DNA from 4 places in the Pseudarthrobacter sp. alpha12b genome. Region 3 is predicted to be linked to each of the others. Evidence: riboswitches for the same ligand, from Rfam matches in the RefSeq annotation. Region 3 holds a riboswitch; each other region holds the start of a gene.

Region 1 (4,807 bases), 1.5 Mb from region 3:
CGGACCGGCTCGCGGCCCTGGTGGCGGAGATCAACCGGCTCGGCGGCGACGCCGAGGAAACCAGCGACGGCCTGGTGATCCGGCCCGCCCCGCTGCACGCCGGCGTCGTGCACAGCTACGCGGACCACCGCATGGCCACGGCGGGCGCCATCCTGGGACTCGCGGTGGAGGGCGTCCAGGTGGAGGACATCGCCACCACCGCCAAGACCATGCCGGACTTCCCCCAACTGTGGGCCGGCATGCTGGCCCAGGAAGCGGGGTCCGCAGCCGGACCGGAAGGGCGCGGCAGTGGCGCGGAGCACTGATTCCTGGGACGAATCGGACGTTCGCATCCGCCCCAGCAAGAAGGGTTCCCGGCCGCGCACCAAGGACCGGCCCAGCCACGACGACGCCGTAACCGGACGGATCATCACTGTGGACCGCGGCCGGTATACGGCGGTGGTGGGCGAGGACTCGGACAACGAGCGTGTCGTCATCGCAGCGCGCGCCCGGGAACTCCGCCGCTCGCCCGTGGTTGCCGGCGATTTCGTGTCACTGGTGGGGGACGTGTCCGGCGCACCGGACACGCTGGCCCGGCTGGTGAAGATCCAGGACCGCCACACCCTCCTGCGACGCAGCGCCGACGACACGGACCCCATTGAGCGCGCGGTGGTGGCCAACGCGGACCAACTGGTAATCGTGGTGGCGGCGGCCAACCCAGAGCCCCGCACGGGATTCATCGACCGTGCGCTGGTGGCCGCCTACGACGCCGGGATCGAGCCCATCCTGCTGGTCACCAAGGCAGACGTCAAGGACCCCGCAGAGTTGCTGTCCAACTACACCCACCTGGACTTCCCGGTCATCATCAGCAAGACCGCGGACGCACAGGCCTCGGGGATCGACGCAAGGTCCGATGACGGTCTCTCGGCGCGGCTGGACAGCGCGGCCGTGGCGGCCCTCCGTGACCACCTCGACAGCAAGGTCACCGTGATGCTCGGGCACTCCGGTGTTGGAAAGTCCACTATGGTGAACGCGCTGACCGGAGCCGAGCGGGCCACCGGCGGAGTGAACGCCGTGACCGGACGCGGCCGCCACACGTCGTCGTCGGCCCTGGCCCTGCGGCTGGCGGACGCGCCGCCCGGCAGCTGGATCATCGATACCCCGGGTATCCGTTCCTTTGGGCTGGCACACGTGGACCCGGACCGGATCCTGCGCTCCTTCCCGGACCTCTCTCCCGGCATCGAAAACTGTGAACGGGGCTGCAAGCACACTGCAACGGCAGTGGACTGCGGCCTCGATGACTGGGTGGGAGGCGGACACGCAGGTCCCACCGGGCCGGCACGGCTGGCCTCCCTGCGGCGCCTGCTCGGTACCGACCCGCGGATGGAAGCGCAGGAAACCAAGGAGCTCGGGAGCATCAACTGACGCGTTCTCCCGGCAGAACCGTCCGCAGACGGTAGTTTGGAACCATGATCCAACCCGCTTCGAGCTACAACGATGACCTGCGCCTGGCCCATGTCCTGGCCGACTCCGTGGATGACCAGACCATGAGCCGCTTCAAGGCCCTGGACCTGCACGTTGAGACCAAGCCGGACCTGACGCCCGTCACCGACGCGGACAAGGCTGCCGAGGAAGCCATCCGCGGCCAGCTCTCCCGTTCCCGGCCCCGCGACGCCGTCCTGGGCGAGGAATTCGGCAGCACCGGCCATGGTTCGCGGCGCTGGATCATCGATCCCATCGACGGGACCAAGAACTTTGTCCGCGGCGTTCCGGTATGGGCCACGCTGATCGCTCTGGTCGATGAAGGCGAGCCGGTGGTAGGCGTGGTAAGCGCGCCGGCCCTCGGCAAGCGCTGGTGGGCGGCAAAGGGGATGGGCGCGTACATGGGCAGGTCCCTGGCAGCGGCCACCCGGCTCCGGGTCTCCAACGTCTCCAGCCTTTCCGATGCCTCCCTCTCCTACTCCAGCCTGGGCGGTTGGAAGGAACGCGGAAACCTTGACGAGTTCCTCGGGCTCACCGAAGACGTCTGGCGGACCCGGGCCTACGGGGATTTCTGGTCCTACTGCATGGTGGCCGAGGGCTCCGTGGACATTGCCTGCGAACCGGAGCTGAACCTCTACGACATGGCTGCCCTGGTGCCGATCGTTGTGGAGGCAGGCGGCCGCTTCACATCCCTTGAGGGCGAGGACGGACCGTTCGGCGGGAACGCGCTGGCCACCAACTCCATCCTGCACTCCGAAGTGCTGCACCGCCTCAACCCATACTTGGACGATTTGCTCTAACTGCCGCCGTCTTCCCGCTAAAACGAATATTGCGACGCCGGATACCTCCAGAAGGGGGTGTCCGGCGTCGTTTATTCGGCCCCACGTAACAAAGCCCTTAACAATCGCCGCGGCTTCAATCCTGGCCGCCCCATGTCCTACGCTTTTATGCAGGTCACGAGTGCCAGCGCAAAACCCCGGTTTGCTGGCCGGCAACCCTCCATTCGCGGCGGGGTGCCCCGGGTGACGACCAGGCCGGTCCGGAGTGGATGCGGCAAGCGCGGATTCCCCATGCCGGAGTCCTCTATTCAAGTGAGGTCTCTGTGACAACTGCCACCGTCTCCCCCCAGCCCGCCATCGCCGAAGCCGGCATCGACGACGGACGGCTTGCCGACGAACGCCGTGCCGTTGCCGGCCGCCCCCTTGCTGCCGTCACCGGCGCCGAAATCCAGGCGCCCCTGATTTCCGGCGGGCACGTGCGGTACGCCAACCTCGATTACGGCGCCTCCGCCCCGGCGCTGTCCGTGGTGTCCGCCTACCTGAATGAGATCCTGCCCTACTACGCGAGCGTCCACCGCGGAGCGGGCTATGCCTCCCAGATCAGCACCTCCGTATACGAGAATGCGCGCAGCATCGTCAGGGATTTCGTGGGCGGCCGCCCGGATGATTCGGTCATCTTCACCCGCAACACGACGGATTCGCTGAACCTGCTGGCGGGCTGCCTTCCGGTCACCGGGGGCCGCCCTGACGGTGACGTCCTCTACCTGGACATCGAGCACCACGCCAACCTGCTGCCATGGCAGGGCGTTCCGCACCGCAGCATCGTGGCCGCAGACACGGTCGCGGGCACCCTTGACGCCGTCCGTGCCGAACTGGAGCAGGGCGGGGTCAGCCTGCTGGCGGTGACCGGCGCTTCGAATGTCACCGGCGAGATCCTTCCCATCCGGGCCCTGGCCGCGATCGCCCACCAGCACGGCGCACGGATCGTGGTGGACGCAGCCCAGCTCGCGCCGCACCGCCGGGTGGACATCAGCGCGGACGACGTCGACTACCTCGCCTTTTCCGGCCACAAGCTGTACGCCCCGTTCGGCGCGGGCGTCCTGGTGGGACGGCCTGACTGGCTGGACGCCGGCGTCCCGCACCTCGCCGGTGGCGGCGCCGTCAAGGAAGCAAGGCTCGACGGCGTCAGCTGGGCCACGGGGCCGGCCCGCCATGAGGGGGGCTCGCCGAATGTCCTCGGCGCTGCCACCCTGGCCCGTGCGACCCAGGTGATCGCAGTACTCGACCAGGACCGGTGGCATGCCCACGAATCCGCCATCCGCTCCTTCCTGGTGGCGGGCCTGCAGGACATCGAAGGGGTCACCGTCCACCAGATCTTCAAGGACACCAACCCGGAAACTGACACCATCGGCGTGGTCAACTTTTCCGTGGAAGGCTACGACGCTGGACTGGTGGCAGCCTATCTCTCCGCAGAGCACGGGGTGGGCCTGCGCGACGGCCGCTTCTGCGCCCATCCCCTGCTGAAGCGCCTGGGCCTGCCGTCGGGCTCCCTCCGGGCAAGCTTCGGCGTGGGCTCACGGCTGGAGGACGCCGAACGCCTCCTCGCCGGCATCAGGGCCCTGCGCAGCAACGGACTCGGATGGGACTACGTGGTGGATGCGGGCCGCTGGGTGCCCGCCAACGATTTCCGCACCTACCCGCACTGGGCCCCCAACACCCCGGGAACCGCCGGCGCAGCCCCCTGCATCGACGACTAAGGCAGGGGCAGTTCCCCGGCCCGGCCGCGGCGCCCCCGGATTGCCGTCCTGCCAACTCCGGTGACCGCACATGCGGTATCTTCGAGGGGAGATCACCGGCAGGACAAGAAGGAGGCCACGCGTGGTTCGGGGTGGCCCCAGGCTTGATCACTTGCGGCGCAGGGAGCTCGGGCAGAGCTTCCAGGACGGCGGCCGGCACTACCAGCGTGTCCGGCCCGGCTATCCTCCGGAATCGGCCCGGTGGCTGGTGCCCGCAGGGGCCCATGACGCCTTGGACGTCGGCGCGGGTACCGGAAAGTTCACGGCGTTGCTGCTGGCCATGGGACTGGATGTCACCGCAATCGACCCCTCCGCGGACATGCTCGCCCAGCTGAAGGCGCACTGCCCCGCTGCCACGGCTGTGCCGGGGACTGCCGAGGCGACAGGCCTGCCTGACGCCGGATTCGACGTCGTCACCGTTGCCCAGGCGTGGCACTGGTGCGATCCCCGGGCGGCAAGCACGGAATTGGCGCGCGTCCTGCGCCCGCACGGAACGCTGGGCCTGGTCTGGAACCAGCTGGACACCTCCGTGCCCTGGGTGCACCGGCTCTCCCGGATCATGCATGCGGGCGACGTGTACCGGCCTGGCCACAAGCCCGTCGTCGGACCCGAATTCCACGGACTCGAAGGGCACGTCACCCGCTGGCAGGACAGGCTGACCACCGGGGACTTGATGGAGCTCACCAAGTCGCGCAGCTACTACCTGCGGGCCGGTGAGGCGACGCGGGCCAAAGTCCTGACCAACCTGGACTGGTACCTCCACGAACACCT
Region 2 (4,807 bases), 970 kb from region 3:
CAGCTCGGTTCGGCCGGAAAGACCTTCTAGATGTCGGACGAGTTCCGCAGGAACCTGATGGGTCCGGAGCCCACGCTCCTGCCTGCCGAAACCGAGGTGTACGGGCAGCTGGAGGCCGGCCACGAGGCCCTGGACCTGGTGGAAAAGCACCCCACGTCCTCGCTGCTCTGGGCCATCCTGGCCGAGGAAGCGTGGATCGAGGGCCGCACCATCGACTCCTACGCCTACGCCCGCGTGGGCTACCACCGCGGACTGGACTCGCTGCGCCGCAACGGCTGGCGCGGCGTGGGCCCGATCCCGTGGGAGCACGAGCCAAACCGCGGGTTCCTGCGGGCCCTCTACTCCCTGGGCAGGGCCTCGTCAGCCATCGGCGAGGCCGACGAGCCGGAGCGGATCGAGAAGTTCCTCAACGATTCCGATCCCACGGCGAAGGCAGCCATCGAGGCCAAATAGGGTCCCCACCGCCTCCCTACGACGACGGCGGGTGGTCACCTTTCCTGAAAGGTGGCCACCCGCCGTCGGGCGTTAAAGTCCTTGCTTAAGCTTTGGCGATACCCGTGCGCGCCATGGCATCGGCGTACGCCGCGCGCATGTCCTCCAGGTATTCCTCCTGGCGCGCCGGGGAACCGGCGAAAGCGCGGCCGCTCAGGGAGCGGACCTTGTAGGTCTTCAGGCCGCGGCGCCACAGGAGGGGCACTTCGGTCTTCAGCAGGAGGTTGGCCAGGCGGTTGGCTTCAGTGCCGTGCGCCACGATCACCGAGGCGCGGGGGACCAGGGCCAGGAACTTCAGCAGGGGCTTCAGGCCTGACTGGATCTGGTCCGGAGTGAACTTGCCGTTGACTTCGCCTGGAACGTGCCAGGGGTGGACGTTCCACGGCATGACGAACTCGGGGCGCAGGCCCAGCTTCCACTGGATCCCCAGCATGCGGGTAGCGGCATCCTGGTCTCCAGCCGTGATGAACCCGGACGGATCCATCTCACCGATGTTGGAGTACAGGCTGATGATGCGGGTTTCCTCCACATCGTGCATGGGGTCCACGTAGGGCACCACGGTTCCGGGCTTGGCCTCCTGCAGGGAATCGCACAGTTCGTTGACGGCGGCAACGCTGGGTTCGTAGCGGCGGCTCATGAGCTGTTCGTGGAATGTTTCGGGTGCCAGGGCTGTCATGAAGTGCTGGTTCTCCTGCGGGGATTGATATTGCTTCCACCGGTGAAAACGGGCGCACGGCGGCGCGGATCATCAACGGCGGTTAGTTGGGGTGGGCCGATTCCTGGTCGGCCTTTGCCAGTTTACCAAGCCCGAGGAAACGAAACGCCGGCCGTCCCTTCCGGTGATGGAAGGCACAGCCGGCGCAGCGGTAGGGAAGCAGGCTTACCAGAGGCGCGCTGTGGCGCGGCGGGCGCCCTCGCCCAGGGCCTCCAGTTTGGCGAACGCGATCTGGGGGTGGACGCGCCCGCCCAGGCCGCAGTCGGTGGAGGCGATGACGTTGTCGCGGCCCACGACCTCGGCAAAGCGGACAATTCGGTCTGCCACCAGGTCAGGGTGCTCCACCACGTTGGTGGCATGCGACACGACGCCCGGAATGATCACCTTGCCCTCGGGGAGCTTGGTGTCTTCCCATACCCGCCATTCGTGTTCGTGGCGGACGTTGGCCGCCTCGAAGGAGTACGCGCCCGCGTTGACCTGCAGTACCGAGCCGATGATGTCGGCGAAGGGGATGTCCGTGGTGTGCGGGCCGTGCCAGGAACCCCAGCAGACGTGCAGCCGGATCTGTTCCTGCGGCAGGTCCCGCAGCGCCCAGTTGGTGGCCTCGACGCGCAGCTGGATGAACTTCAGGTAGTCCTCCAGGGACGGTTCGGGATTGATCTGGTCCCAGCTTTCGGCCAGGGACGGATCGTCGAGCTGCACGGTGAGGCCGGCGTCGATGATCGCCTTGTACTCTTCCCGCATGGCATCGGCGCAGGCGTAGACCAGTTCCTCATCCGATGTGTAATACTCGTTGGCCACGCGGGCGCACGATCCGGGGGAGAGGGACGCTATGAAGCCGTCCGAGAGCCCTGCGGCGGCGAGGCCGGTTTTCAGGTTCCTGATGTCCGATGCCACCAGGTCCTGGCCCGTATAGGTCAGGGGCCCGGCGATCTTGGGCTGGGTGACGCTCTTGCGGTGGGCCAGGATGCCCGAGGAGGGATCGTTGTAGGCCTCGTTGAACGCCTGCCTGTCCCGCCGGTCGGGGAAGGAGGTCAGGACTACGTTGCCGGGGGACGAGCGGCGCACCTGCGCATCGGCCCAGCGGTCCACATTGGTTGGCTCCAGGCCACCCAGCCGCGCGAAGGAGTAGTTCCACCAGGCGCCGTAATCCACGGAGCTGGACATCGTGTGCCCGTATTCGCCGTCGTTGGGGATGTCGATGCCGAGGTCCTTCTGGCGCTGGACCACCTCCACCACGGAGGACTCAAGGAGTTCCAAAAATTCCGGGGTGACGCCGTCAGTTTCCTTGGCAGCGTTGGCTGCGATGAGGTCGGGGGTGCGGGGCAACGATCCCGCGTGGGTGACGCGGATATGGTCGGTGTTCAGGGACATGCTGGAATCTTCCTTTCCATCGGTCCTGGCAGTAGCACCTTCGGCCGGCAGGAATCCTGCTGGACCGTGGTTGCTGCGGCGTCATCGAGCCAGGTCTCTCGGCCGCTCCGGATGGTTCACTCTCACATAAATCGACATTCCCGCCTTCGGGCAAGTCTGCGCCGCTTTATGTCGCGGCGGCCGCCTCATGATGGCTTCTAAGCCCCGGGCATACTTACAGCATTTGTTCAGGTTATTGACAGGTTTCGTTAAGCTTGGTTGGCTGAGGTCACATGCTGCCGCCGCGACGGAGCTGGCTGGTGGCACCCAATGCACTCGAAAGAGGTAACGCACTGTGATGAAATCCCTGGCAACTTTCAGGACCATTGCCGCCACCGGCGCACTGGCGCTCGCCGTCGTGGCGGGACCGGCCCCCCTGGCACACGCGGTGGGCGAAGGTCCCAACTACGACGGCAACGGCCAGATCACCACGTCAAAGCTCGCCACCTACGAGCAGATGGTCTCCTTCCTGAAGGACCAGGACGCCCGCCAGCCGGCCATGGAGCTGGAGGTCATCGGGTAGACCGTAAAGGGCCGCGACATCCACTTGGTGAAGTACATCTCGGACCCGGCCAAGCCCACCATCCTGTACCTGACCCAGCAGCACGGCAATGAACAGCTCACCACCGAGGGCGCCATGGAGTTCATTAAGCACCTCGGGACGGGCAAATCGGCGGGCATCCTGGACGGTGTGAACATCCTGGTGGTTCCCATGCTCAACGCGGACGGTGCCATGGGCGACGTGAACTTTTCCCTGGATAACTATCTCGCCAAGGGGGACCGCCACCTCACCCGCTACAACGCCGAGGGCGTGGACCTGAACCGCGACCACGTTGCCAAGATCCAGCCGGAGACCCAGGCGCTGCACAACAACGTCATGCGCAAGTACCGGATCGACTACATGATCGACCTGCACCACCAGGGCACGCGGGCCGAGTGTGACGGCAAGCTGGTGTCCGGTTCCATCCTGTACCCCACCACACCCAACGCCGACCCCGCCGTGGTCGAAAAGTCCAAGCAGCTCGGAGCTGTGGTCTTCAACAATGTCGACTCCACCGGATGGGGCCACCTGGGCAAGTACCAGGGCGGCAGCGCCGAGACCATCAGCCGCAACGGCATCTCCGTGGAGTACGGCATCGCCACCCTGCTCTTCGAGATGCGCGGCATGTCGGACCACTATCTGGACGGCTATGCGCTGGGGCAGCGCAGCAACGGCTACCTGATCAAGCAGACAGTCACCACGCTGACCTCCACGGCCGCAGCCATTGCGGATGGGTCCATTGCCGACGCCGACACCTCCTTCTGGAACACCCTCGCCGAACAGACGTCCCGGCCCGCCGGGGAGGCCGAGGACGAGTAACCGGCCCGGCGCCGCCGCGGTCCTTTTGCAGGAAGGGCCGTGGCGGGCCACAACAGTGGACAAAGTGCCCTATCGGCTAAACTTGGGTGGTAAGAGCCCCGGAACTCTTGCTTCGCTGCGCCGTGCTGCGGCTGGCGAAGGCCGGTATGTTCGGGGCATTCTCATGAACGGCGCTGCACGGGCCTGCCACCTGGTGGCCGGACGCGGGCAGCCCGAACGAATGGGGGAGGATCCCATGCCAGCAATTGTGATCGTAGGAGCCCAGTGGGGCGACGAAGGAAAAGGCAAGGCCACCGACCTGTTGGGCGGCCGTGTTGACTACGTCGTCAAGCCCAACGGCGGCAACAACGCCGGGCACACCGTCGTCGTAGGCGGTGAAAAGTACGAACTCAAACTGCTGCCGGCAGGCATTCTCAGCCCCAACGCTGTTCCCATCATCGGCAATGGCTGCGTGGTGAACCTCGAGGCCCTCTTCCAGGAAATCGACGGGCTCCAGGCCCGCGGCGCCGACACCTCGAAACTGCGGGTCTCCGCCAACGCCCACCTGGTGGCCCCGTACCACCAGGTACTGGACAAGGTAACCGAACGCTTCCTGGGCAGCCGCGCCATCGGCACCACCGGCCGCGGCATTGGCCCTGCCTACATGGACAAGGTGGCCCGCCTGGGCATCCGCGTCCAGGACGTCTTTGACGAATCCATCCTCCGCCAGAAGGTGGAAGGCTCGCTGCGCCAGAAGAACGAACTCCTGGTCAAGGTCTACAACCGCCGCAGCGTTGTGGTGGACGAGATCGTGGAGTACTTCCTGTCCTTCGCCGAGCGGCTCCGCC
Region 3 (4,807 bases):
CAGCGCCTCGGTCAGGGCGATATAGCTGTTGGCGTCGAAGCGCTTCACGAGCTTGTTGCCCTGATGGTCCAGGTAGCTTTCCACCTGGTAGCGGCCCCGGGAGGCAAGAACTTCCCCCTGAAGGGGCGACTCGGGCGCCTGCGGTGAGCGGCCGAAGCGGCCTTCCAGTTCCGCGGCGGACCGGTAGGTGATGTGGGCGATGCGCCGGGCGAGCGCGAGCCCCTCTTCCGGGCTTGGACCGCCGTAGTAGTCGCCGCCGTTGAAGTTCGGGTCCTGCCGGATGGCCAATGTCTGGGCCTGCGCGAAGGCAATCTGTTCGGCCGTGCTGGCGGCCCCCACCGAGATCACGGCGCAGCGCTGCACCCTCTCGGGGTACATCACGGCCCATTCCAGGGCCCGGGCGCCGCCCATGGATCCCCCAAGGACTGCGAACCAGCTCTTGATGCCCAGCTGGTCTGCCAGCCGGGCCTCCGCAGCGGTGCTGTCGCGCAGCGTGACCAGGGGGAACCTCGAGCCCCACGGCGCTCCATCCGGGGCCGGTGAGGAGGGGCCGGTGGACCCATAGCAGCCGCCCACGATATTGACGGACACCACGAAGAAACGGTTTGTATCCACGGGGGCGCCGGGGCCGGCCAGCTGCTCCCACCAGCCTTCTTCGTCGGTGTCGCCGCGGGTCACGTGGGTGCTGCCGGTCAGTGCGTGCTCGACCAGGATGGCGTTGCTGGCGTCCGCGTTGAGCGTCCCCCAGGTTTCGTAGGCCAGGGTGACGTCCGGCAGGTAGCCGCCGGCTTCAAGTTCCAGTCCCCCGATGGAGGCGTAGCGGACGATTCCGTGTTCAGGGATGGTGGTTCGGGCGACGGTAACCGTCATGGCAAGACCTCTTCTACGCGCTTGCCTGCCGTCATTTGACCGGCAGGCCAGGTCTTCACCCGGGGCACCCCACCGCGGATGGAGGGTTGCCGGCCAGCAAGCCGGGGCTGTCACTGGCACTCATGACCTGGTTCGAGTGTACGAAACACCCCCCACTCCAGGCCAAGAGTATGACCGGTTGTGACTTTCCCGGCTTGCCTGCGGCACGTGCTGCAGCCCCGGCTCTGACGTCAGGCTTCAGCGCCCTTGGCTGCGCGGAAGCCTGCTTCCAGGTCGGCCAGGATGTCATCGATATGCTCCAGGCCCACGGACAGCCGGACCAGTCCCGGATGCACCCCGGCGACGACCTGCTGCTCCGGCGAGAGCTGGCTGTGCGTGGTCGACGCCGGGTGGATGACCAACGAGCGGACGTCACCGATGTTGGCCACATGGGAGTGCAGCTCCAGGGCGTCGACGAAGCGCTTGCCCGCTTCAGCCCCGCCGGCAAGGTTGAAGGCGACGACGGCGCCTGTCCCCTTGGGCCCGTACTTGCGGCCACGCCCGTACCAGGGGCTGGACGGCAGCCCGGCGTAGGCGACGGATTCGACGTCGTCCCTTGCCTCCAGCCAGCGCGCCACCTCCGTGGCGTTCGCCACGTGCCGCTCCACCCGCAGGCTCAACGTCTCCAGGCCCTGGGAAATCAGGAAGGCGTTAAAGGGCGACACCGCCGAGCCCAGGTCGCGGAGCAGCTGCACGCGGGCCTTGAGGATGTAGGACAGGTTGGCCCCGAGAGCGCCACCCTCCCCCAGGTCGCGGGCGTAGACCAGGCCGTTGTAGGTGGGGTCCGGGGTGTTGAAGCCGGGGAACCGCGCGGGGTCCTTGCTGAAATCGAACTTGCCGGAATCGACAATGACGCCGGCGATGGCCGTGCCGTGGCCGCCCAGGTATTTGGTGGCTGAGTGGATCACGATGTCCGCTCCCCACTCCAAGGGGCGGATCAGGTAGGGGGTGGACAGGGTGTTGTCCACGATCAGCGGCACTCCGGCCTGATGGGCCACCTGCGAGATGCCTTCGATGTCCAGGACATCCTGGCGCGGGTTGGAAACGACTTCACCGAAGAAGAGCTTGGTGTTGGGCTGGACGGCATCGCGCCACTGGTCCAGGTTGTCCGGGTCTGCCACGAAGGTGACCGAGATACCGAACTTCTTCAGGGTGTGGGCAAACAGGTTGTAGGTGCCGCCGTAGAGGCTGGGGCTGGCCACGATATGGTCGCCCGCCTCCGCAATGTTCAGGACCGCGAAGGTCTCGGCGGCCTGCCCGGAGCTGAGCAGCAACGCGGCCAGGCCTCCTTCGAGGCTGGCAATCCGCTGTTCGACGGCATCCTGTGTGGGGTTGCCGATGCGGGTGTAGATGGGCGCAAGTTCGGCCAGGGCGAAGCGGTTGGCGGCGCTTTCGGCACTCGGGAACACAAATGACGTGGTCTGGTAGATGGGCAGGGCACGCGCCCCTGTGGCACTGTCCACCGCCTGGCCGGCATGGATCTGGCGGGTTTCGAAGGACCATCCGTGGGACATCCAAATCTCCTTTGACATGGGCCCGGCATGCTCGGAGCCTTACGGGCCGCGCTTGCTCCCGGCTGTTGCCGGAGAGCCAGGTCTTCACCCGGGGCACCCCACCGCGGATGGAGGGTTGCCGGCCAGCGAGCCGGGGCTTGGCGCTGGCACTCATGACCTGCGCCCAGTCTAGGAAGCCGGTGGTTGCCGTGAACAGGATTGTGACGAACAAGGTCTTCCTGCGGCTCCGCGCGCGCTGGGACCAGGGCAGCCGGCAGTCAAAATGCTAGTAAGGCTAGCCTTAGCTGAGAGCCCGATCACAAAGTGCCAAGATGTTCGCATGCGCATGGATCACGTCTCTTACGCCTGTGAACACGATGGCCTCGCGGCCACTACCGACCGTATTGCAACTGCCCTCGGCGTTGAGGCAGTGAAGGGTGGCGTACACCCCCGGTTCGGAACCCGGAATATGATCATCCCGCTCGCCGGTCATAAGTACCTGGAAGTCGTTGAGGTCCTGGACCACCCGGCATCCGACAAGGCACCGTTCGGTCAGGCAGTGCGTGCCCGTTCCGCTGCCGGTGGCGGATGGATGGGCTGGTGCGTCGAAGTGGACGACCTCGCCCCCTTCGAGGAACGCCTGGGCCGCGCCGCCGTGAACGGCAACCGCAAGTTCCCGGACGGCCGTGAGCTGGTCTGGAAGCAGATTGGCATCCTGGGCCTCATCGCCGATCCCCAGGTGCCGTACATGCTCAAGTGGGAGGGGGACCCGTCGCTCCACCCGTCCAACGCGTACGAGAGCAACCTCAAGATGAGCTGCCTGACCATCGCCGGCTCCGCCTCGCGGGTGACCGAGTGGCTGGGTGAGCCGGTGGAGAAGCCGCTTGAGGACGTTGCAGTGGAGTGGGTCGCACCGCACGGCACACCGGGCATCCTGTCGGTCACCTTCGAGACCGCCAACGGAGCCGTCACTCTCTGACGCTCCAATCCCTCTTTCCCGGCACTCGCGGGAGGTGGGTTTGCCGGGCCAATGCCCGGATCTGCTTCGGCCGCCATCAGGTGGTGACAACGGCGTCACTACCCGATGGCGGCCGAATCCATTTAACTGGTTACTGCCCGCGGCCGGGACGCCTGCGGACCTTGATTGTCGGACCCCTGTTGGATGATGTTTCCATGGGAATCAGCAGCGGTGGCGGGATGGCTATGGAGGGCATTCATGCCTCTGTTGCTGCCCTTGATGCGCTGGACCGTGAGGATGCCTTCCTGGGCGCCGGGGCAGGTGTTGGTCATGATGTTGACGTGTTGCAGCGGCGGTACGAGCTGCGCTTGGATCGTTTGGAAGTCTCGTCCCGTTTGAGGGCACAGCTCGCGGCCGTGGAAGCCCGGGACGCGGTGGAGTGCGTTGTTTTCCAGCAGGCCATGCTGGCCCCGGACGCACCGGTGCATGAACGCATGTATGCGGAGATGTCAGCGGTGGAGGAGATCGCGGGGGTCCTGACCATCAGTTCAGGTGCTGCCGGGGCGTTCGTGGAGCAGTCCCGCCAGGTGTGTTCCCTGCCGCCGGTGATGGACGCACTGGTAGCCGGGACCATTTCCTGGCAGCACGCCCGAATTGTTGCCGACGAAACTGAGGGGCTCACCCCAGCCGGTGCCGCCGCCCTGGTGGTGCACTTCTTCGACCCCGGTGCGCCCGACCCCGCCCGCGGCGCAGCCCCCGGCGAACTCATCCCCTCCCGGTTCCGCGCCAAGGTCCGCGCCTGGCGGGAACGCCACCACCCCGAGACCCTTGAGAAGCGCCATGCCAAAGGCGTCGCCGACCGGCGGATGGAATACACCCCTGACCGCGACGGCATGGCCTGGATCTCCCTCTACCTCCCCGGCGACACCGCCTGCGCCATCTGGAACCGCAGCACCGCCACCGCCCGCGGCCTCCAAGGCCCCGGCGAAACCCGCACCCTCACCCAACTACGGCCCGACATCGCAGCATCACTACTCCTCGGCGCAGGCAGCGCCACCGATGCGGGCCAGGTCCCCACCCCGCGGGCCGACGTCCTGGTCACGGTGCCGGTCTGCTCCCTCCTCGGCCTGACGGACGAACCCGCAGAACTGGACGGTCAGGGGCCGATCCCGGCGTCCGTGGCCCGGACACTCGTCGCGGACGGGGCGGAGTCGTTCTACCGGGTCCTCGTCGACCCCCGCGACGGCGCACCACTCGAAATCGGCCGCAAAAACTACCGGCTTCCCGAAACCATCAAACGCTGGATCCGCATGCGCGACGGCAAATGCACCTTCCCCGGCTGCAACAACCGCACCCAGGACAATGAAACCGACCACCTCACCGCCTGGGAACACGGCGGAACCACCGGCACCAGCAACCTGGCACAGCTCTGCCCAAAACACCACCG
Region 4 (4,807 bases), 1.9 Mb from region 3:
CCACCTCGCCATTGGCGTCCACCAGCCACACCACTCCCGACCCCCGCTACGCCAGGATGCTGGAACGTTTCGGGCTGACGGCCCAGGAGCAGCTGACCTGTGGCTTCCACGTCCACACGTTCATTGAATCGCCGGAAGAAGGCGTGGCCGTCCTGGACCGGATCCGGGACAAGCTGGCGGTTTTGACCGCGCTGAGCGCCAATTCACCGTTCTGGAACGGTGTGCCCACCGGATTCGAGAGCTACCGCACCCAGGCATGGAACCGCTGGCCCACCGCTGGCCCAACCGGCATCTATGGAACCTACCCTGCATACCGGCGGGTGGTTGCGCGGCTGCTGGAAACCGGGGTCATGCTCGATGAAGGCATGCTGTACTTCGATGCCCGGCTGTCCCGCAACCACCCCACGGTGGAAGTGCGGGTGGCCGACGTATGCCTTCGGGCCGAGGACGCCGCCCTCATTGCCGTGCTGGTCCGCGCGCTGGTGGAATCAGCCAGCCGCGAGTGGCGTGCCGGTGTGGATCCTGCCCCCGTGCCCACGGTGCTTCTGCGGATGGCGTCCTGGCAGGCCAGCAGCGCGGGACTCAGCGGCGAACTCCTGGACTTTGGCAACTTCCGGCCTGCACCAGCTGCGGACGTGGTCCGTTCCCTGGTGGATTACCTGGCCCCCGTCCTCGCCGAACAAGGCGAGCTGGCGCTGGCCCGGCAGGGAGTGGAGGACATCATCGCCAGGGGACCAGGGGCCGCTGAACAGCGCCGTGCCCGCGACAAGGCATTGGCGGGACCACCACCTGAGGACATGGGGTTCGGTGCGGTGGTCCGCCAGGCCGTGTACGTGACGATGCGCGGCGGCCTGGACCTTTCGGACGTGGAGGCCACCCCGGAGCTGCTGCGGGTCCGCCAGAGTTGACTGTGTGCGTCGGCCGCTAGATCTGCTTCAGTGCCTGTTCCAGGTCGCGGATAAGGTCATCGGGGTCCTCGAGTCCCACGGAGAGCCGGACCACGCCGTCACTCAGGCCGATGGCGGCACGCCCTTCCGGCCCCATGGCGCGGTGCGTGGTGGTGGCGGGGTGGGTGATCAGGGACTTTGCATCACCAAGGTTGTTGGAGATATCGATGATCCGCAGCCCGTCGAGCAGCGCGAAAGCCGCTTCCTTGCCGGAGCGCCCGCCGGAAGAAGCGAGCTCGAAGGTAAGGACCGTGCCGCCGGCACTCATCTGCTTCGCCGCCAGCGCGTACTGCGGATGCGACTTCAGCAACGGATACTTCACCCAACTCACGGCCGGCTGTTCCTCCAGCCATTCGGCGAGCCGCAGGGCGGTGGCAGACGAGTGGTTGACGCGCAGGCCCATGGTTTCCAGGCCCTTGGTGAGGACCCAGGCGTTGAAAGCGGAAAGTGCAGGGCCGGTGTGGCGCATCAGCTGCTTCACCGGGCCGTCGATGAACTCCTTGGTGCCCAGGATGGCGCCGCCCATCACCCGGCCCTGGCCATCGATGTGCTTAGTGCCGGAGTAGACGATGACGTCAGCGCCCAGGTCGCCGCAGCGCTGCAGCAGGGGAGTGGCAAAGACGTTGTCCGCCACCACGGTGGCCCCGGCCGCATGCGCCAGTTCGCTGACCGCGGCGATGTCCACGATCTCCTGCATGGGGTTGGACGGCGACTCGAAGAAGACGGCGGTGGTGGGCTTGGAGAGGGCTTCGCGCCATTGGTCCAGGTCGGGGCCGTCCACGAAGACCGTCTCCACACCCCACCGGGGCAGGATTTCGTTCAGGATTACAAAGCACGAACCGAACAGCGAGCGGGCAGCCACCACGCGGTCGCCGGCAGCCAGCAGGGCACCCAGCGCGGTGAACACCGCGGACATGCCCGACGCCGTCGCAAAGCACGCTTCGGTGCCTTCCAGCAGCCTGAGCCGCTCCTGGAAGGTGGCCACGGACGGGTTGCCGTAACGGGAGTAGACGAAGCGCTCGTCCTCGCCGGTGAAGGCGCGTTCGGCTGCCGCGGCGGATTCGTAGACGAAGCCGGAGTTCAGGAAGATGGCCTCGGACGTTTCCTGGAAGTTGGTGCGGTCCAGGCCGCCGCGGACGGCCTGGGTGTCGGGGTTCCAGCCTTGGGCGTCTGGGTTGAAGGTCACTTAGTTCTTTCCGAGGTTGGTGGGGAGGCCGCGGTTCTTCCAGCCATTCACGGTCCGCTCGCCATAGCGGTCGGGGTCGCCTTCGAAGCCCTCCAGGACGCTGTAGGCGGTGAATCCGGCCTGGGTGGCTGCAGTTGCCGCGGCGATGGAACGCTTGCCGGAGCGGCAGAGGAATACCACTTCCGCGCCGGGGTCCTCCGGTGCCTGCTGCGACAGGTCCTTGATGAAGTCCGGGTTGGGGATGCCGCCCGGGAAGGTCCACTGGATGAACAGGGGATCGTTGTCCGTGGCTTTCGTATCCGGAATCCCGATGTGGGCCCATTCGCCCTCGGTGCGGACGTCCACCAGGATGGCGCCCCGCTCCAGCTTTGCCCATGCTTCCTGGGGCGTGAGGTCTCCCGCGTAGCTCATGCGTGGCCCTCGCCGTCGAACTCGCCCTCAAATTCGGCGTCCAGCTGGTCCACCGCGGTGGCCACAGCGGCGTCCGCCGAGGCGATCGCAGCCGGGAGGACAATTGCCTGCGCCACAATGACGCGGGTGCCGTTGAAGGTGGCCGCCGGGCTGCCGTGCAGCACGTATCCTTCCGCCAGGGCAGCGGAGATCCGCTCGCAGAATGCGCGGTCGTCCGGGCCGGTGATCAGGCGGTAGGACAATTTTTCGTCAGGGGCAGGTGCGTCGGACACGACGGATCTCCTTCTTTCACGCTTGCAGCTCGAATCGGTCGATATGCCGAGTATTCACCTGAGGCACCCCGCCGCGAAAGGGAGGGTTGCCGACCGGCAAGTCAGGGCTTGGCACCGGTACTCATTACTCCCCAAAAACGTAACATCTGCCGCGCCGAGCCGCACCGCCGCCGTCGTCATGTTCCGTAATTGAGCTGCCGGCAACACGCCACGGGTGATGCCGCGGGCCGATAAAGTTCATACCGGGGCGCCGCCCCGTCGCCAGAGCAAAGAGCACCGGGGGGTCCTTGTCAGCATGCGGGCACACACATCGCAGCACCACGCCGTAACCCGCAGGAGCCGTCGGCGTTCCGTCGCCGCCTTTTTGGCAGCGGCCCTCGTTGGCCTCCTGGTTCTGGCGGCCCCGGCGGGGCCGGCTCATGCGGAGGACGCTGCGCCGGACAAGGGCAAGCCCTGGCTGGGGGCGGTGCTCGAGTGGGGGGAGGATACCGCTGCGGGCTTCAGTGACCGGCTCGGCGCCAGCCCGGCGGTCTTCGGCCACGACATCACCATTCCCTACCGCGATTCGGAGCGGAATGACATTGACGGGTTCCTGCAGCAGACTGCAGCGAAGGGCGCCCATGCCTTGCTGACGGTGAAGCCGTCGGTTCCCCTGGACCAGCTCGGGGCCCAGGAAGCGGAAGCGTTCGCAGCGCAGGTGCGCGACCTGACCACTGGGTTCAAGGGGCAGTTGCTGGTCCGGTTCGCCCCCGATATGAACGCCAGCTGGGTGCCCTGGGGCCAACAGCCGGCCACTTACCGGCAGGCCTTCCAGGCCGTGGCGGCAGCGTTCAAAAAGTACGACGGCGGCCGGGCCACCATGGTGTGGGCGCCGTACCTGGGCAAGGACTACCCCTTCGACCGGAACCGGAATGCGCCGCAGCCGGGAAGCGATGGGTTTTCCCTCCTGGATACGAATGGGGACGGGACCTGGAACGGAAGCGACAGCGCCTATGCCCCGTACTACCCCGGCGACGACGCCGTGGACTGGGTGGGGCTGACCGCCTATCACGACGACACTGCCGGCGGGGCCGCCGTCAACTCCCTCCCGGGAGCCGGCGAGCTCCAGGAGATGCTGACGGCCTCCGGCAGCGAAAACTTCTACGGCACCTACGCCGAGGCCCGCAAGAAGCCGTTCCTCCTCCAGACTGCGGCGTTCTACAGCCCAGCATCCGGTGGCGCGTCCGAGCTGGACATTAAGACGGGCTGGTGGGACCAGGTCGTGGCAACTGCCACGTCCCCGGGTTTCGCGGGAACGGCCGCCGTTGTGTGGGACGAGCGCACCAGCACCAGGGATACCGGCGTGGCCAGCATCAGTTGGCTGCTCACGGGAAGTCCGGATATCGCCAAGGCTGCGCTGGACAGGCTGAAGGCGTCGCCGCTGGTCACCGGCCCTGTCACCGATGTGGCCTCGGGAAGCACCTATGTCCGGGCCAACACCCTCTCCGGTGCGGCAGCCTGGACGGTTGCTGCCGCCATGGCCATCCTCCTGGTGGCCCTATGGCAGGTTCCCCGCCGGATCAACGCCGCCACATCCTGGAGTTACCAGGACCCCTCCAGCAGGGATTCGCGGGTCGACCTGCTCCGCGGGATGGCCATTGTCTTCGTCGTGGTCAACCACCTGGGTATGGCCTCCCTGTTCCAGCTGCTCACCCAGGAGGCGGTGGGCTTCGTGTCAGGCGCTGAACTGTTCGTCCTGTTCTCCGGCCTGGTGGTGGGCATGGTGTACGGGCCCAAGGCCAAGGAGGACTTCGGCCGGGTTGTGGACCTCACGTCCCGCCGGGCCGGGAAGCTCTACGTCACCTCACTGGCCGTGCTGATCGGCGTTTTCCTTCTGTCCCTGCTCCCGTTCTTCCACACCGAGGCCCTGACCACGTTCGTAGACCAGGGAACCGGCGGCGCCGGGCATACTGGTGCCGGCCGGACCTACGACCTCTATGCGGGCATGTCAT

What was found. Region 3 has a riboswitch for S-adenosylmethionine ahead of ACTAQI_RS02005 (bifunctional o-acetylhomoserine/o-acetylserine sulfhydrylase). Riboswitches for the same ligand answer to the same signal wherever they lie in the genome.
Region 1: another riboswitch for S-adenosylmethionine. It lies ahead of ACTAQI_RS08755 (aminotransferase class V-fold PLP-dependent enzyme); the one in region 3 lies ahead of ACTAQI_RS02005 (bifunctional o-acetylhomoserine/o-acetylserine sulfhydrylase).
Region 2: another riboswitch for S-adenosylmethionine. It lies ahead of ACTAQI_RS19400 (cobalamin-independent methionine synthase II family protein); the one in region 3 lies ahead of ACTAQI_RS02005 (bifunctional o-acetylhomoserine/o-acetylserine sulfhydrylase).
Region 4: another riboswitch for S-adenosylmethionine. It lies ahead of ACTAQI_RS14930 (DUF1737 domain-containing protein); the one in region 3 lies ahead of ACTAQI_RS02005 (bifunctional o-acetylhomoserine/o-acetylserine sulfhydrylase).

The regions. Positions count from the first base shown of each region.
Region 1 is NZ_CP196746.1:1,917,659-1,922,465, forward strand. Features, by position in the region: gene aroA (3-phosphoshikimate 1-carboxyvinyltransferase) at 1-305, shown strand, start outside; gene rsgA (ribosome small subunit-dependent GTPase A) at 289-1,404, shown strand; gene hisN (histidinol-phosphatase) at 1,449-2,261, shown strand; SAM riboswitch class IV at 2,414-2,527, shown strand; gene ACTAQI_RS08755 (aminotransferase class V-fold PLP-dependent enzyme) at 2,564-3,997, shown strand; gene ACTAQI_RS08760 (class I SAM-dependent methyltransferase) at 4,119-4,807, shown strand, end outside.
Region 2 is NZ_CP196746.1:4,184,012-4,188,818, forward strand. Features, by position in the region: gene fbaA (class II fructose-bisphosphate aldolase) at 1-30, shown strand, start outside; gene ACTAQI_RS19390 (DUF3151 domain-containing protein) at 31-453, shown strand; gene ACTAQI_RS19395 (uracil-DNA glycosylase) at 539-1,168, opposite strand; gene ACTAQI_RS19400 (cobalamin-independent methionine synthase II family protein) at 1,373-2,581, opposite strand; SAM riboswitch class I at 2,595-2,699, opposite strand; partial or broken gene ACTAQI_RS19405 (M14 family zinc carboxypeptidase) at 2,891-3,980, shown strand; gene ACTAQI_RS19410 (adenylosuccinate synthase) at 4,216-4,807, shown strand, end outside.
Region 3 is NZ_CP196746.1:464,687-469,493, reverse strand. Features, by position in the region: gene metX (homoserine O-acetyltransferase MetX) at 1-870, opposite strand, end outside; SAM riboswitch class IV at 883-998, opposite strand; gene ACTAQI_RS02005 (bifunctional o-acetylhomoserine/o-acetylserine sulfhydrylase) at 1,101-2,423, opposite strand; SAM riboswitch class IV at 2,467-2,581, opposite strand; gene ACTAQI_RS02000 (VOC family protein) at 2,743-3,381, shown strand; gene ACTAQI_RS01995 (DUF222 domain-containing protein) at 3,576-4,807, shown strand, end outside.
Region 4 is NZ_CP196746.1:3,222,494-3,227,300, reverse strand. Features, by position in the region: gene ACTAQI_RS14945 (glutamate--cysteine ligase 2) at 1-908, shown strand, start outside; gene ACTAQI_RS14940 (O-succinylhomoserine sulfhydrylase) at 925-2,133, opposite strand; gene ACTAQI_RS14935 (rhodanese-like domain-containing protein) at 2,134-2,544, opposite strand; gene ACTAQI_RS14930 (DUF1737 domain-containing protein) at 2,541-2,816, opposite strand; SAM riboswitch class IV at 2,830-2,945, opposite strand; gene opgC (OpgC domain-containing protein) at 3,112-4,807, shown strand, end outside.